3 regions of the Bradyrhizobium sp. CIAT3101 genome follow, and region 3 is predicted to be linked to each of the others. Evidence: predicted binding sites of a transcription regulator. Region 3 holds the regulator's gene; each other region holds the start of a gene.
What was found. The regulator PhoB, encoded in region 3, activates phosphate uptake and scavenging genes when phosphate is short. The targets are predictions, from matches to a motif close to TGTCATNNANCTGTCAT.
Positions count from the first base shown of each region.

Region 1: a site for PhoB is predicted at 1,966-1,982, ahead of QA645_RS22290 (DUF2278 family protein). Genes of this name have one in related genera too.
Region 2: a site for PhoB is predicted at 2,936-2,952, ahead of QA645_RS20605 (glycerophosphodiester phosphodiesterase family protein). Genes of this name have one in related genera too.

Region 1 covers NZ_CP121634.1:4,715,789-4,721,115, forward strand. Annotated here, with positions in the region: gene queC (7-cyano-7-deazaguanine synthase QueC) at 1-212, opposite strand, end outside; gene QA645_RS22280 (hypothetical protein) at 344-871, shown strand; gene mazG (nucleoside triphosphate pyrophosphohydrolase) at 973-1,803, shown strand; gene QA645_RS22290 (DUF2278 family protein) at 2,046-3,074, shown strand; gene QA645_RS22295 (GNAT family N-acetyltransferase) at 3,186-3,644, shown strand; gene hflX (GTPase HflX) at 3,799-5,184, opposite strand; gene hfq (RNA chaperone Hfq) at 5,196-5,327, opposite strand, start outside.
Region 2 covers NZ_CP121634.1:4,375,054-4,380,380, reverse strand. Annotated here, with positions in the region: gene QA645_RS20615 (pyruvate dehydrogenase complex E1 component subunit beta) at 1-179, opposite strand, end outside; gene pdhA (pyruvate dehydrogenase (acetyl-transferring) E1 component subunit alpha) at 209-1,231, opposite strand; gene QA645_RS20605 (glycerophosphodiester phosphodiesterase family protein) at 1,485-2,867, opposite strand; gene adh (aldehyde dehydrogenase) at 3,031-4,548, opposite strand; gene QA645_RS20595 (GAF domain-containing protein) at 4,683-5,327, opposite strand, start outside.
Region 3 covers NZ_CP121634.1:9,080,839-9,086,165, forward strand. Annotated here, with positions in the region: gene QA645_RS42055 (aspartate aminotransferase family protein) at 1-968, opposite strand, end outside; gene QA645_RS42060 (GcrA family cell cycle regulator) at 1,422-1,934, shown strand; gene phoB (phosphate regulon transcriptional regulator PhoB) at 2,037-2,744, opposite strand; gene phoU (phosphate signaling complex protein PhoU) at 2,767-3,483, opposite strand; gene pstB (phosphate ABC transporter ATP-binding protein PstB) at 3,495-4,316, opposite strand; gene pstA (phosphate ABC transporter permease PstA) at 4,313-5,158, opposite strand; gene pstC (phosphate ABC transporter permease subunit PstC) at 5,160-5,327, opposite strand, start outside.

The sequences.
Region 1 (5,327 bases), 4.4 Mb from region 3:
CCGAGCTTGGCGGCCCAATCGGCACGCAAGCCCTTGATGCCGTCGAACAGCCGGTCGCGGCAATCGAGCTCGACGGCGTGGCGTTGCCCGTAGTCGAACCCCAGCGTTTCCACGCGCGCGAAGCGGCTGAGCGCCCAGGCAAGGCTGGTGGTGGAATCCTGGCCGCCGGAAAACAGCACCAGCGCGGTTTGTGATGAAAATGCGTCGCTCATGGGCTTCAATTAATCCACATCGCCGACGCCAGCAATGCAGGAACACGCAGGAGCCTCGCACCAAAGAGCCCATCCATTGCCGCCTTATGCTCGCTCTGGTAGTGTGCTAACATTGCCACACGATCCAATGGATGGAAGACCGTATGGGCTATTTTGAGGGGGTGACTAGTAGCAGTTTCAAGATCACGGAGGATGGTCGCCGGCTGTTCTTTCCATGGGGGACGCTGGGCCGGGGATACGTTCTTCGCTCGGAGGAGGATTATCGGCGCCTCCTCGCCCAAGTGAAGGCCTTCATGGTGGTTTCGTTCGCGCTCATCCTCGTGCCCAACTTGCTTCGCGCCTATGTCCTTGCCGCAACGTTGACGATTGTCCCGATTGGATTCTACGGGGTATGGATGTGGCTGTTGCTGCGCCGATTAGAGGTTGCTGACGAGCGACTGTCCTTCCAGGAAAGCATGACATCCCAGGCCCGCGCTCACGGCGCCGCGGTGCTCTGGCTAATGGCAGTCGGCTCGCTGCTACTCGCGCTCGGTGGGTTATTCCTGCTGATCACGAAGCACGAGAAGCTGCTTGGGTCCGCCGCCACTGCTTTCTTCGGCCTTTGCGCAGTGGCTTTCGTTTTCATGCTCATTCTTAGAAGTCGGACGGCCGACGCCTAGTTGCAGCTCGTCGGTGGAAATCGAGCCGATTCCTGCCCGTCCCGCTGTGATCGGGCGGACGGTTTTGGCATAAAGCCGGAAACACGCAACTCCGGTGCCCAATGACCCCTTCCCGCGACATTTCCCGCCTGATCGAGATCATGGCCGCGCTGCGCACGCCGGTGACCGGCTGCCCCTGGGACCTCGAGCAGGATTTTTCGACGATCGCGCCCTACACGATCGAGGAGGCCTATGAGGTGGTCGACGCGATCGACCGCAACGATCTCGACGACCTCAGAGAGGAGCTCGGCGACCTCCTGTTGCAGGTCGTGTTCCACGCCCAGATGGCCTCCGAGCAGAACGCCTTTGCCTTCGGTGATGTCGTCGAGGCGATCACGCGAAAAATGATCCGGCGTCATCCCCATGTCTTCGCCGACAAGGAGGGCAATCTCGCCTCCTCCCATGTCAAGGAAGTCTGGGATCGCATCAAGGCCGAAGAGAAGGCCGAACGCGCTGCGCGCCGTCCGCCGGAGGCAACGCCGCCGCACAAATCTCTGCTGTCGGGCGTCAAGGCCGGCCAGCCCGCGCTGACCCGCGCCATGGAGCTGCAGCGCAAGGCCTCCACCGTCGGCTTCGACTGGAACGATCCGCGCGCGGTGCTGCAAAAGATCCGTGAGGAAGCGGACGAGATCGAGGCCGCGCTGGATCGGAACGACAAGCAGGAGATCGCGGAGGAAACCGGCGACCTCATGTTCGCCCTCGTCAACCTCGCCCGCCATGTCGATGCCGATCCGGAAGCCGCATTGCGTGCGACCAACGCAAAATTCGAAAAGCGCTTTGCCTATATCGAACGCGCACTGGAGGCGCAGGGGCGCACGCTGGAGCAGGCCTCGCTGGCGGAGATGGACGCGCTGTGGAACGAGGCAAAGGGTGAAGCGGCATCGGAGGGATAAAAGGCGGTCCGCCGCTAGCCTTGCGGCATTCACCGCATGCAGCTCCGCCCAACCGGCGCGATTTGATACAGACAAAGGTCAGTCCCCTTTCCTGAATGCAGCGATGCCGCCCTGCCAGAGCGTAAAGTCCGGCTCGGGGCTTGGTGGATCACCCGTCTTTCAAGCCATCAAATCGTCACGACCGACAGTCTAGAGTTGAACGGCGAAGCCAGCGCAGCCGTAACCCATGGCAGGTGAGTGCGATGCCACTGAAGAGCTATTCGGTCCTCAAGGGACGCCCGATCGCGATGCGTTTCGGCACCGGCCAGTCGCCGCACTACCAGGTCCATATCGTGGCCGACAACGCGGACTTCCGCATCGCCGTCAATGTGCAGTCAGCCGACGGAAGCGAAGTCGAATTCCTGGTGCGGTCGCCCTTTGTCCATCCGATCACCGATCAACTCGCGGCGCTGCCGCAAGGGCTGCATGCGCAACCGCCGAAACCGGGCGGGGTCGCGCTCGACTTCATTCGCGGCAATCTGATGCAGCCGCAGGAAATGACTCCGCTGCCGCTGTCTGCGCCTGGACCGGATAACGACCTCAACGAGAAGCTCAACCAGTTCGTCCAGCGCGCACTCTCGGACGAGAGCGCGATAATGTACGCATTCGGCGACACATGGGGACCGGAGACGAAGGCGGACAATTATTTCGGCTTCCGTCCGGGCCGCGGCATTCACGACATCCATATGAACCAGGGAAACCCGATCGGAAGCTTCTCGGCCGACAACGGCCCGTGGCAGGACGGCGGACTCGTATTCGAATTCCCCAATCAAAAGCTTTGGACCGCGGTCTTCCTCAAATTCCAGACGCAGGCCTGGCACACCGACGACAAGACCGGTGATCCAATCGATCTCGGTGGAGGCACGCCGACGCCGCCGCCAGATCCGACGACACCTCCGACCGGGCAACTGCCGGATGGTCTCGTGCGCGTCATCGCGGCACTCGTCAACGCCGTGAAGACGCCCGAGCGGGAGGTCGTCACGCTGCTCAATACGGCCGATCGCGACATCGATCTCACCGGCTGGATGCTGGCCGACAAGCAGAAGAACAAGATGGTCCTGTCAGGGACAATCGCGGCCGGGGGCACGCTCGCCGTCGTCGTGCAGGCGCCGATGCAATTGTCGAACCAGGGTGGCATCATTTCGTTGCTGGACGCGAATGGTGTCAAGATCCACGGCGTCGCCTATACCAAGGCGCAAGCGAAAACCCCGGGGCTGACCATTCCGTTCTAGGGCTCGCAGTCACAGGTCTCGACGTTCGACTTGGCATTTTGGTCGTCGGATCGCCCGGAAGCGGTTACTTATGGGGCGAGGACGAGGACTAGTCTCAAGTTCGAGGGCATTGTGGACATCAGGCAAGACGATCCGAAGGCGGCACATGTCGCCGATTTGTTGGCGCATCATCTGAGAGAGCTGCAGAGCGTCATGGGTGAACACGCGCAGGCACTCGACGCGAGCGGTCTTTCGGCTGCGTCAGTGACGTTCTGGACCGCCTGGCAGGACGGCACGCTGGCCGGCTTCGGTGCCCTGAAGCAGTTCGATGCGACACATGGCGAAGTGAAGTCGATGCGCGCCGCGCCGACCGCGCGGCGGACCGGTGCCGGGCGCATGATTTTGAACCACATCATTGCCGAGGGGCGTAAGCGCGGATATGCGCGTCTCAGCCTGGAGACTGGCACCGCGCTGCTGCATGAACCTGCGATCGCGCTCTACCGCAGCGCCGGCTTCGTCTCATGTGCACCGTTCGCCGACTATCAGGCGAGCCCGCACAACCAGTTCATGAGCCTCGATCTGTCCAAATAGTTCACTTCACACTCCGCTGTCGTCCTGGCGAAAGCCAGGACCCATTACCCCAGCGAGTGGTTTGGCGAAGGCTCGTAGTTACACGTAGATTGGTACTCAGACCGCTCTACCTCGATAGATCACGCGGTATGGGTCCTGGCTTTCGCCAGGACGACTACGGGGCCGACAGACGCGGCACGGCATCGAACCTGTTCACCACGATATCCCGCTTGGTCTCGTCCACGCGCACGGTCATGTCGAAGCGGCCGTCATGCAGCTCCTTGGCCAGCACCTCGGAATTGCGGTGCAGCCAGGAGATGCCGGCGCCGTCGGCGGCGTCGATCGAGAGATCGAGCGTTGTGCGCTTGGCGGCGAGGCGTTCCTCGATGGCGCTCAGCAGCGCATCGATCCCCTCGCCTGACACGGCGGAGACCAGCATGGCCGGGTGATCCTCAGGCCGGCGCGCCGCGATATTCAACAGCTCTTCGCGCTGTTCGGAATCGTAGCGGTCGATCTTGTTCCAGACCTCGATGATGCGGCCGGAGTCATCCGGATTGATACCGAGCTGGCGCAGCACGGCGTCGACGTCGCTCTGCTGCGCCTCAGCGTCTTCATGAGAGATGTCGCGGACATGCAGGATGACGTCGGCTTCCAGCACCTCCTCGAGCGTGGCGCGGAAGGCGGCGACGAGCTGCGTCGGCAGATTGGAGATGAAGCCAACGGTGTCCGACAACATCGCCTTGCCGCCATGCGGCAGCGTCAGCGCGCGCAAGGTGGGATCGAGCGTTGCGAACAGCATGTCGGCGGCCTGCACGTCGGCGCGGGTCAGGCGGTTGAACAGCGTCGATTTGCCGGCATTGGTGTAGCCGACCAGCGCAACCACGCGATACGGCACGCGCTGGCGGCCGGCGCGATGCAGCCGCCGCGTCGCCTGCACCTTCTTCAGCTCGCCCTCGAGTTTGGAGATGCGTTCCTGGATCAGGCGGCGGTCGGCCTCGATCTGCGTCTCGCCCGGACCGCCCATGAAGCCGAAACCGCCGCGCTGGCGTTCGAGATGGGTCCAGGAGCGCACCAGGCGCGAGCGCTGGTAGTTGAGATGGGCGAGTTCGACCTGAAGCGAGCCTTCCTTGGTCTTGGCGCGGCGGCCGAAGATTTCGAGAATGAGTCCGGTGCGGTCGAGCACCTTGGCGTGCAACTCCTTCTCGAGATTGCGCTGCTGGATGGGCGCGAGCGCGCAATCCATCACCACGAGCTCGGCCTCGAGGCTCTTGGCCAGCGCTGCGATCTCCTCGACCTTGCCCTTGCCGATATAGGTCGCGGGCCGGATCTGGCTGATCGGCGCGATGATCGCATCCGCAATGACGAGATCGATGGCGCGCGCGAGGCCGGCGGCTTCGTCGAGCCGCGCCTCGGCATCGCGCTGGATATGACTCTCCGATTGCGCGTCGGCACCGCCTGCGCGCACCCGCAAATAGGGGCCGATGACAAGCACCCGCCCCGTCTGCTTAGCCCCTGCCGACCGCGGACGATCGGCATCCCCGTCGAAATTCCGGGGTTCCAATCAGAGCACTCTCAAGCCGGCTGATCCTCGCCGCCTTCGAACAGCTGGATCGGAGCGCCCGGCATGATGGTCGAGATCGCATGCTTGTAGACGAGCTGCGAATGACCGTCGCGCCGAAGCAGCAAACAGAAATTGTCGAACCA
Region 2 (5,327 bases), 4.7 Mb from region 3:
AGGATCTTGCCGAGCGTCCCCTCGTCGGTCGCCTCGACCTCCATCGTGGCCTTGTCGGTCTCGATCTCGGCGATCACGTCGCCGGACTTGATCGTCTCACCCTCTTTTTTCAGCCATTTGGCGAGGTTGCCCTTTTCCATCGTGGGCGACAACGCGGGCATCAGCACTTGAATTGGCATATCGACTCCAAAAGAAAGCTTGCGCGCGTTCAGCGGTAGATATCGGTCCAGAGCTCGGCGGCATCCGGCTCGGGATCATGCTGGGCAAAGTCGGCAGACGCGTTGACGATGTCGCGCACCTCGGCGTCGATCGCCTTGAGATCGGCCTCGCTCACCTTGGCGGCCAGTAGGCGATTGCGCACCTGCTCGATCGGGTCCTGGTCGTGACGGACCTTCTCGACCTCCTCGCGCGTACGGTATTTCGCAGGATCGGACATCGAGTGGCCGCGATAGCGGTAGGTCTGCATTTCAAGGATGAAGGGGCCCTTACCGGCGCGGCACCAGGCCGCCGCCTCCTCGCCCGCCGCCTTGACGGCGCGGACGTCCATGCCGTCGACCTGCTTGCCGGGGATGTTGAAGGAAGCACCGCGCTTGGAGAAATCCTGCTGCGCCGAGGCGCGCGAGACCGAGGTACCCATGGCGTAGCGGTTGTTCTCGATGACGAAGATCACCGGCAGCTTCCAGAGCTCCGCCATGTTGAAGCTCTCATAGACCTGGCCCTGGTTGGCCGCGCCGTCGCCGAAATAGGTGACGCTGACATTGCCATTGCCGCGATAATTATTGGCGAAGGCGAGACCGGTGCCGAGCGAGACCTGCGCGCCGACGATGCCGTGGCCGCCGTAGAAGTGCTTCTCCTTGCTGAACATGTGCATGGAGCCGCCCTTGCCCTTGGAATAGCCGCCGCGGCGTCCCGTGAGCTCGGCCATCACGCCGTTGGCCTCCATGCCGGTGGCCAGCATATGTCCGTGATCGCGATAGCCCGTGATGACCTGATCGCCCTCCTTCAGGGCCATCTGCATGCCAACTACCACGGCCTCCTGGCCGATATAGAGGTGGCAGAAGCCGCCGATCGCGCCCATGCCATAGAGCTGGCCGGCCTTCTCCTCGAACCGCCGGATCAGGAGCATGTCGCGGAGCGCCTTCAGCTCCTGCTCCTTGGTGAACTCCGGGGGCGAACCGCCGTTGGTCTTGTCCTGCTCAGCGCTTGCGGCGGCTTTCTTGGGTGCGGCCATGGGAATTCCGGGTCAGAGAAATCTAGGTCCTCTCTAACCTAACTCAATCGCGTGTGAAAGCACCGCAGCGGCATGACGCGACTTTCATTATGCCGCACTGCAACGTGGCCGAAATTTTGCAAAACCTTTGGCGCGGATCAGGCAACATTAGCTCCGCGCCAACGAGAGCTCTGCACGCAGACGAGGCAACGACATCGGACACGCATATCTCGGGGCGCTCGGCCCCGATGCCTGTTCGATTCGTATCCGGCGACTACCAGCCGAGTTCGCGCAGATAAGCCGCGCGGGCGGCAACGCCGGTATGGGTGAAGTCGGTGAAGACCCCATCGACGCCGAGACGGAAGAATTTGAGATATTCCAGAGCGGGATCGGCGTGATAGTCGGCCGCGAGATATTTCTTCTCGTTGCGGAACGTGAAGACGTGGACGAACAGGCCCAGCTTGTGCGCGTCGGCGATCAGGCTGGTTGCCTCCTGCGTCGATGCCTCCGGCGTCGAGCCCTTGTAGGGCGTGCCGTCGGCATTGGTATCCTTCCACGGCGCGATCTTGAGCGGAACGATATAGGCCTTCCACGGACCGATGCCATCGGCATAGGTCTTGATCTCGGCAAGGCCCGCAGGCGTCAGCATCGCATCATAAAGGCGCGCATCACCGGCCACCGTCCAGTCGAACGGACGGGAATTGGTGATGTTGTTGAGCAGGACCCTGCCGGTCTTGAAGTCGATGCCGTTGCCGTCGACGAGCTGGACCTGCCGCGTCTCCAGGCCATGGCTGCGCATATATTTCAGGCTGCCGGGCTCGAAGCTCTGGACCAGGATCGGCGCGTCCTTGGTGTTGAGGCCGTTGTCCTTGATGATCTTGATCAGGGCATCCTCGAGCGGATGGCTGCCGGGCGCGCCGCAGCCATTGGCGATGGCCTGGGCATTGTTCCAGGTCGGGTTCTTGGTTTCCGGATAGACCAGGATCGACCGCCCGGTCTCCTTGCTCTTGGCCTTGGCGATGTCGAGGACGTCCTGGAAGCTGATGACCGGGAATTTGCCGTTGAACAGCTTCGGCCGCTCATTGGCCGCATCGTAGGTGGTGCCGCCGATCCATTCCTTCAGCTCGGCCATGGTGAAATCGGTGATCGACCAGTCGTTGGTGTGGTCCTCACCGTCGACGATCAATGACTTCAGCACCGATTTGGGATCCGCTGGATCGGTGAGATCGACGAGATAGTCCGTGGGCGTGCCGGCAGCAGCCGGTGCCTTGACGCGCACGCCGGGCACCGTGCGCTTGCGGGCCGCGACCGCCGCATTGGTCTTGGCCACCTCGGCCACGTTGGTGTTGTCGGCGAGCCAGGGGTTGTGGCGTGCAACCAGCACGCAATCCTTGGTGAGGTGAAGGTCCTCTTCGAGCGCGTCGGTGCCGAGCGCGGCGGCGAGGTCATAGGAGGCCTCGGTCTCTTCGGGCACCAGTCCCGGCACGCCGCGATGTCCGAGGATCAGCGGCGCCTTTCCGTCGACGGTCAGGAAGGGTTTGGCGCCTGATGGCGCCGCCTGCGCAAAGGCGATCGAGGGTGCAAGCAACGCCAGGGCCGCCGCGCCGAGCAGCAATGCTCCGGTATGAATCTTCCGCTGCAAGGGATTGGTCGTCATGGCCGCGCCTCCGTCTGTGCCTGGCATCGCACTTTGTGCGATCGGGGCTGTCGTCTTGTCTCAAGACTCTGACAGATGGATGACGGCGGGGCGAGCGGTAGCCGATGTACACAGGCGGCGCCGCGATGACGCCGCCTGTGCCTTCCCAGTCGAAACCTGCCGATTAGAAGAAACCAAGCTTCTTCGGGCTGTAGCTGACCAGGAGGTTCTTGGTCTGCTGGTAGTGGTCGAGCATCATCTTGTGGGTCTCGCGCCCGACGCCCGACTGCTTGTAGCCGCCGAACGCGGCATGGGCGGGATAGGCGTGGTAGCAATTGGTCCAGACCCGGCCGGCCTGGATCGCCCGGCCGAAACGGTAGCAGCGATTGGCATCGCGGCTCCAGACGCCGGCCCCGAGGCCGTACAGCGTGTCGTTGGCGATCGCGAGCGCCTCGTCGTCAGTCTTGAAGGTCGTGACGGAGACGACGGGACCGAAGATCTCCTCCTGGAAGATCCGCATCTTGTTGTGACCTTCGAACACCGTCGGCTGGACGTAGAAGCCGCCGGCGAGATCGCCCGTGAGCTCGGCGCGCGCACCGCCCGCCAGCACCTTGGCGCCCTCCTGCTTTCCGATGTCGATGTAGGAGAGGATCTTCTCCAGCTGGTCGTTCGAGGCCTGCGCGCCGATCATGGTGTCGGCGGCGCGCGGGTCACCCTGCTTGATCGCGGCGACGCGCTTCAGCGCCCGCTCCATGAAGCGGTCGTAGATGTCGGCGTGCACGAGCGCGCGGCTCGGACAGGTGCAGACCTCGCCCTGGTTCAGCGCGAACATGACGAACCCCTCGATCGCCTTGTCGAAGAAATCGTCGTCTTCGGCGGTGACGTCGTTGAAGAAGATGTTCGGCGATTTGCCGCCGAGCTCGAGCGTGACCGGAATGAGGTTCTGGCTGGCATATTGCATGATCAGTCGGCCCGTCGTGGTCTCGCCGGTGAAGGCGATCTTGGCGATACGCGGGCTGGAGGCGAGCGGCTTGCCGGCCTCGAGGCCGAAGCCGTTGACGATGTTGAGCACGCCCGGCGGCAAGAGATCGCCGATGATCTCGGCCCAGACCATGATCGAGGCCGGCGTCTGCTCGGCCGGCTTGAGCACCACGCAATTGCCGGCGGCAAGCGCAGGCGCGAGCTTCCAGCAGGCCATCAGCAACGGGAAGTTCCAGGGGATGATCTGGCCGACGACGCCGAGCGGCTCGTGGAAATGATAGGCGATGGTGTCGTGGTCGATCTCGCCGATCGAGCCTTCCTGGGCGCGCACCACGCCGGCGAAATAGCGGAAGTGATCGATGGCCAACGGCAGGTCGGCGGCGCGGGTCTCGCGGATCGGCTTGCCATTGTCCCAGGTCTCGGCGACAGCGAGCCGTTCGAGATTCTCCTCCATGCGGTCGGCGATGCGATTGAGGATCGCGGCGCGCTCGGCAACGCTGGTGCGTCCCCACGCGGCCTTGGCGGCATGGGCGGCATCGAGGGCCGCCTCGACATCCTGCGCGTCGGAGCGCGCGATCTTGCAGACGATCTTGCCGGTCACCGGCGAGGCGTTGTCGAAATATTTGCCAGAGATCGGCGCCACGAACTTGCCGCCGATGAAATTGTCATAGCGTTCGGCGAACGGACTTTGGGTGACGCCGAGGAATTCTACCTTGTTCATTGATCACTCCCGATGTTGATGTTTGCGCAAATCGTCGTGTGTTCACGACTTGCGCCGACGATCTCGCGAGAGGTGATTTCTGTCAGCCCGGGCGGGAGCGATGGCCGGGCCGACCTGTCGCAGTTCTGCGACAGTCAGTGCTTCAGCTCGAACCGATTCAGCTTCCGGTGCAGCGTGGCGCGGCTGACGCCGAGGGCTTTTGCGGCGGCCGACACGTTGCCGCCGGCGCGCAACAATGCTCGCTGCAGCACCGCGCGCTGCCCGCCGGCGAGATGGTCTTGCGCAGGTTCGCCGCCGAGCAGGTCGGCCGCAGGCATCGGCTGCAAGGGGCGGCCCGGCGCAATCCCGAGCCCCGCCCTCGCCGTCCGGGTCGCACCGATCACGAGATCGTCCGCATCGACCGCGACGAGCCCGATGGACTGGCCGTCCGCGCCTTGCGTCAGCACGATGCGGGCATGGGCAAACGCGCGGCGAAACATATCGGCCTCGATGCGCTTCGCCGCATCGCCGGCCGCCAGCGCGATCAGATTGGAGAAGGCGTCGGTGCGGTCGGCGCGGCAGGAGGAGACATCGAGCACGCCGGCAAAGACCGCCTCGTGGTCGTAGATCGGAACCGCCGTGCAGCTGAGCAGCGTGTTGCGCGTGAAGAAATGCTGATCGCGGTCGATCGTCAGTGGCCGCTGCTCGACCACGCAGGTGCCGATGCCGTTGGTGCCCTCGTGCTCCTCGCTCCAGAGCGCGCCGGTCCACAAGCCCCATGATTCAAACGTCGCGTCGTC
Region 3 (5,327 bases):
TCGGGATGACGGTCGATCACGGAAGCAAGCTTCTGCTTCAGCAGCAGCGACATCTTCTGCACATGGTCGAAGAAGCCGGGCTTGAGCATGACGTCGAGCACTGCGTTCGCAGCCGAGATCGCCAGCGGATTGCCGCCGAAGGTCGAGCCGTGCGAGCCGGGCCCCATGCCGGAGGCCGCTTCCGCGGTCGCCAGCACCGCGCCGATCGGGAAGCCGCCGCCGAGCGCCTTCGCCAGCGACATCACGTCAGGCGTGACGCCGGTGCGCCGATGGGCGAAGAGATCGCCGGTGCGGCCCATGCCGGTCTGCACTTCATCGAAGGCGAGCAGCAGGCCCTTCTCGTCGCAGAGCTGGCGCAGCGCCTTGAGGAAGCCGGGAGGCGCCGAACGCACGCCACCCTCGCCCTGGATCGGCTCGATCAGGATACCGGCGGTCTGCGGACCGATCGCCTTCTTCACGGCCTCGATGTCGCCATGCGGGATCTGGTCGAAACCGTCCATCGGCGGGCCAAAACCTTCGAGATATTTTGCCGAGCCGGTCGCGGCCAGCGTCGCCAGCGTCCGACCGTGGAAGGCGCCTTCGAAGGTGATGATGCGGTAGCGCTCCGGATGCCCCTTGGAGAAGTGATGGTGGCGGACCAGCTTGATCACGCCCTCCAGCGCTTCGGCGCCGGAATTACAGAAGAACACGAAGTCGGCAAAACTCTCGTTGCAGAGACGCGCCGCGAGCTTCTCGCCATCCGGGCTCTGGAACAGGTTCGACATGTGCCAGAGTTTTGTCGCCTGCTCCTGCAGCGCCTTGACCAGCACGGGATGGGCATGGCCGAGCGCATTCACTGCAACGCCCGAGGTGAAATCGAGATAGCGATCGCCATTGGTCGCGATCAACCAGACGCCTTCACCGCGCTCAAAACCGATGTCGGCCCTGGCGAAAACGGGGAGCAAATGCGGTGCTACGCTGTTGGTCATGATGGTCTCTTTGGATGTTTCGGACGGCCTGAGCGTGCGTTGCGCAGCGCATCATTGGTCCGGAAAACGAAACGTGCCGCCTTTTAAGGGCGGCACGCATCGCCATCTTATGCCTGGCACCAATGGTGTCAATGCCGCCCGGAAAGCCCCGCGAAACGCTGATTCCGTAGTCTTGCGGTGCCGGATTTGCGGGTTTTTGGCCACGGAACATGTGGAAGCGAGTCGTCGGACTCTTGCGCGTGAGTCACGCCATATTGTAGCGTTTGCCTTGTCAGATACGACATCTCGTGCAGCGGTTCTGATCCCAAAAGTCCTCATGTACCGGCGTAAACGTTCGGGCGGCTCATTGCGCCCGGCGAACCTTAAGGGATTCTGGCGGCACGGGTTTTTCGAAGCTTAGGCATTCGTCGTGCCGCCCCAGGATGGCAGGCGCGCGGCGAAGGAAAGGTTACAATGACGGTTTTGACCTGGTCCGACGATCGCGTCGAGCAGTTGAAAAAGCTCTGGGAGGCCGGACTTTCGGCCAGCCAGATCGCCGCTGAGCTTGGGAATGTCACCCGCAACGCCGTGATCGGCAAGGTGCACAGGCTCGGCCTGTCGGGCCGCGCCAAGAGCCCGTCTTCGGCAGCTCCGCGGCCGCGCAAGGCGCGTCCGGCGCAGCACATGATGCGGGTGAGCAGGCCCATCGCGCGTGGCAATACCGCGCTGGCGCAGGCCTTCGAGGTCGAAGTCGAGGCTGAACCGGTCACCTACGACAACGTGGTGCCGATGAGCCAGCGGCTGTCGCTGCTCGAATTGAACGAGGCGACCTGCCACTGGCCGGTCGGCGATCCCTCGAGCCCGGATTTCTTCTTCTGCGGCGGCAAGGCGCTCTCCGGCCTGCCCTACTGCGCCCAGCACTCGCGGGTGGCGTATCAGCCGGCAGCGGATCGGCGGCGGGCGCCGGCGAAGCCTGGCACGCGGTAAGCGCATCCAGGTAATCTCGTCCCGGCACAAGGCCGGGACGACCGGGGAAATAAAAAAGCGCGCCATCCAGCGCGCTTTTTATTTTGTCTGCTTGCAAGAGCCTTAGGCCTGCTCGGCCTTTGCAAACCGGTCATCGAGCGCATAGCCCGCACCGCGCACCGTGCGGATCGGATCCTGCTCGCGACCAAGATTGAGCAGCTTGCGCAGGCGACCGATATGCACGTCGACGGTGCGCTCGTCGATATAGATGTCGCGGCCCCAGACGCTGTCGAGCAGCTGCTCGCGCGAGAACACGCGACCGGGGTGCTCCAGGAAAAACTCCAGCAGGCGATATTCGGTGGGGCCGAGATCGATCGGCCGGCCCGAGCGCGCCACGCGGCGCTTTTCGCGATCGAGCTCGATGTCACCGAAAGCGAGCACGGTTGCGAGCCGCTCGGGACTTGCGCGCCGCAGCAGACCCTTCACGCGGGCCAGCAGCTCGGGCACCGAGAACGGCTTGACGATGTAGTCGTCGGCGCCGGTCGCAAGGCCCCGCACCCGCTCGCTCTCCTCGCCGCGCGCGGTGAGCATGATGATCGGCAGCTGCTTGGTGTCGGACCGCGTCCGCAGCCGGCGGCACAGCTCGATGCCGGAAAGCCCCGGCAGCATCCAGTCGAGCACGATCAGATCGGGGATGTGCTCCTTGAGGCGGGTGTCGGCGTCGTCGCCGCGCATCACCGTCTCGACGTCATAGCCGTCGCCCTCGAGGTTGTAGCGGAGGAGCTCGGTGAGAGCTTCCTCGTCTTCAACCACCATAATGCGTGCGCCCATTGGGTCGTCGCTCCTTAAGGATTCAAGTATTGGGGACCGTGGTGGCGAAGGTCGTCATGTCGCCCTTCGGTCGCTTGTCGGTGATGGCCTGGCCTTCGATCATGTAGAACACGGTCTCGGCAATGTTGGTGGCGTGGTCGCCGATCCGCTCGATGTTCTTGGCGCAGAACATCAGATGGATGCAGAACGAGATGTTGCGCGGGTCCTCCATCATATAGGTGAGGAGCTCGCGGAACAGCGAGGTGCAGATGGCGTCGACTTCCTCGTCGCCCTTCCACACCGCCATCGCCGCCGGCAGATCGTGCGCGGCATATGCGTCCAGCACCGACTTGACCTGCTGCTGCACGAGGTCGGTCATGTGCTCGAGGCCGCGGAACAGCTTGAGCGGATGGAAATCCGTCTCCAGCGCCGCGACGCGCTTGCCCATGTTCTTGGCGAGGTCGCCGATGCGTTCGAGATCGGTCGCGACGCGCATGGCGCCGACGATTTCGCGCAGATCCACCGCCATCGGCTGGCGGCGCGCGATCGTGAGCACGGCGCGTTCCTCGATCTTCTTCTGCAGCGCGTCGAGCTCGGCGTCGATGGTGACGACGCGCTGGCCGAGCGCGATATCACGGCGGATCAGCGCGTCGACGGAATCGACGATCATGCGCTCGGCGATGCCGCCCATCTCGGCGACCAGGCGCGTGAGCTCCTGGAGGTCGGTGTCGAAGGCCTTTGCGGTATGTTCAGAACCCATGTCCTGTCTCCTCAGCCGAACCGGCCGGTAATGTAATCCTGCGTGCGCCGGTCGGACGGCGACGTGAAGATCTTGCTGGTGTCGTCGAACTCGATCAACTCGCCGAGATACATGAAGGCGGTCTTGTCGGAGACGCGAGCCGCTTGCTGCATGTTGTGGGTCACGATCGCGATCGTGTAATTCTCGGACAGCTCCTGGATCAGCTCCTCGACCTTCGCGGTCGAGATCGGATCGAGCGCCGAGCAGGGCTCGTCGAACAGGATCACCTCGGGCCGCACCGCGACGGTGCGGGCAATGCAGAGGCGCTGCTGCTGGCCGCCGGAGAGCGACAGGCCGGAGGCGTTCAGCTTGTCCTTGACCTCGTTCCACAGCGCGCCGCCGCGCAGGGCCTTCTCGACGCGATCGTCCATCTCCGACTTCGAGATCTTCTCGTAGAGACGGATGCCGAAGGCGATGTTCTCGTAGATCGTCATCGGGAACGGCGTCGGCTTCTGGAACACCATGCCGACGCGGGCGCGCAGCAGATTGAGGTCGAGCTTGGGATCGAGGATGTTGGTCTGGTCGAGCATCAGCTGACCGGAGACGCGCTGGCCCGGATAGAGGTCGTACATCCGGTTGAAGATGCGCAGCAGGGTCGACTTGCCGCAGCCCGACGGTCCGATGAACGCCGTGACGCGGTTGGTGCCGAGCGCCAGATTGATGTTCTTCAGCGCGTGGTGCTCGCCGTAATAGAAGTTGAGGTTGCGCACCGTTACCTTGGCCGGGGCTTCAGGCAGAGGCTGCGAGCCGGGATGAACGGCGGGCGTACTGACGGAAACAGACATTTCGCTCATTTTGCGGTCCTCTCGGCGCTCAGGATGCGCGCGCCAATGTTCAGGGCAAGCACGGTCAACGTGATCAGCAGGGCGCCGCTCCAGGCCAACTGCTTCCAGTAGGCATACGGGCTCTGCACGAAGTTGTTGATGGTGACCGGCAGGTTGGCCATCGTCTTGTTCAGGCCCAGGCTGAAGAACTGGTTCGACAGTGCGGTGAACAGCAGCGGCGCAGTCTCGCCGGCGACGCGGGCGGTGGCCAGCATCACGCCTGTGATGAGGCCCGAGCGCGCCGCACGATAGGCGATGCGCTTGATCACCAGCGAGCGCGGCAGGCCGAGCGCAGAGGCAGCCTCGCGCAGCGCGTTCGGCACCAGCAGCAGCATGTCCTCGGTCGTGCGCAGCACCACCGGGATCACGATCACGGCGAGTGCGAGCGAGCCTGCGATCGCCGAGAAGCCGCGCATCGGCACCACCACCGCGCCGTAGATGAACAGGCCGATGATGATCGAGGGCGCCGAGAGCAGGATGTCGTTGATGAAGCGGATCACCGAGGTCAGCTTGTCGTTGCGGCCGTACTCGGCGAGATAGGTGCCGGCGAACAGGCCGAGCGGCGCGCCGATGCCGACGCCGATCACGGTCATGATCAGGGAGCCGACGATGGCGTTGCGCAGACCGCCTTCAGTCGAGCCCGGAGGCGGCGTGTCCGCGACGAACAGTTCGAGGTTCAACCCGGCGAGGCCGTTATAGAGCAGCGTGACCAGGATCAGCGCGAGCCAGGTGACGCCGAAGGCGGCGGCACCGAAGCAGAGCCCGCGGATCACGATGTCCTTGCGGCGACGGCGTGAATAAATCGGGTTCATGTTACTTCCCCGCCTTCTTTTCCAGCCGCATCAGCATCAGCCGGGCGCCGGCGAGCACGAAGAACGTCAGCACGAACAGCAGCAGGCCGAGCAGGATCAGGCCGGACTGGTGCAGGCCGTCGCTCTCGGCGAATTCGGAGGCGATCGCCGCCGAGATCGTGGTGCCCGG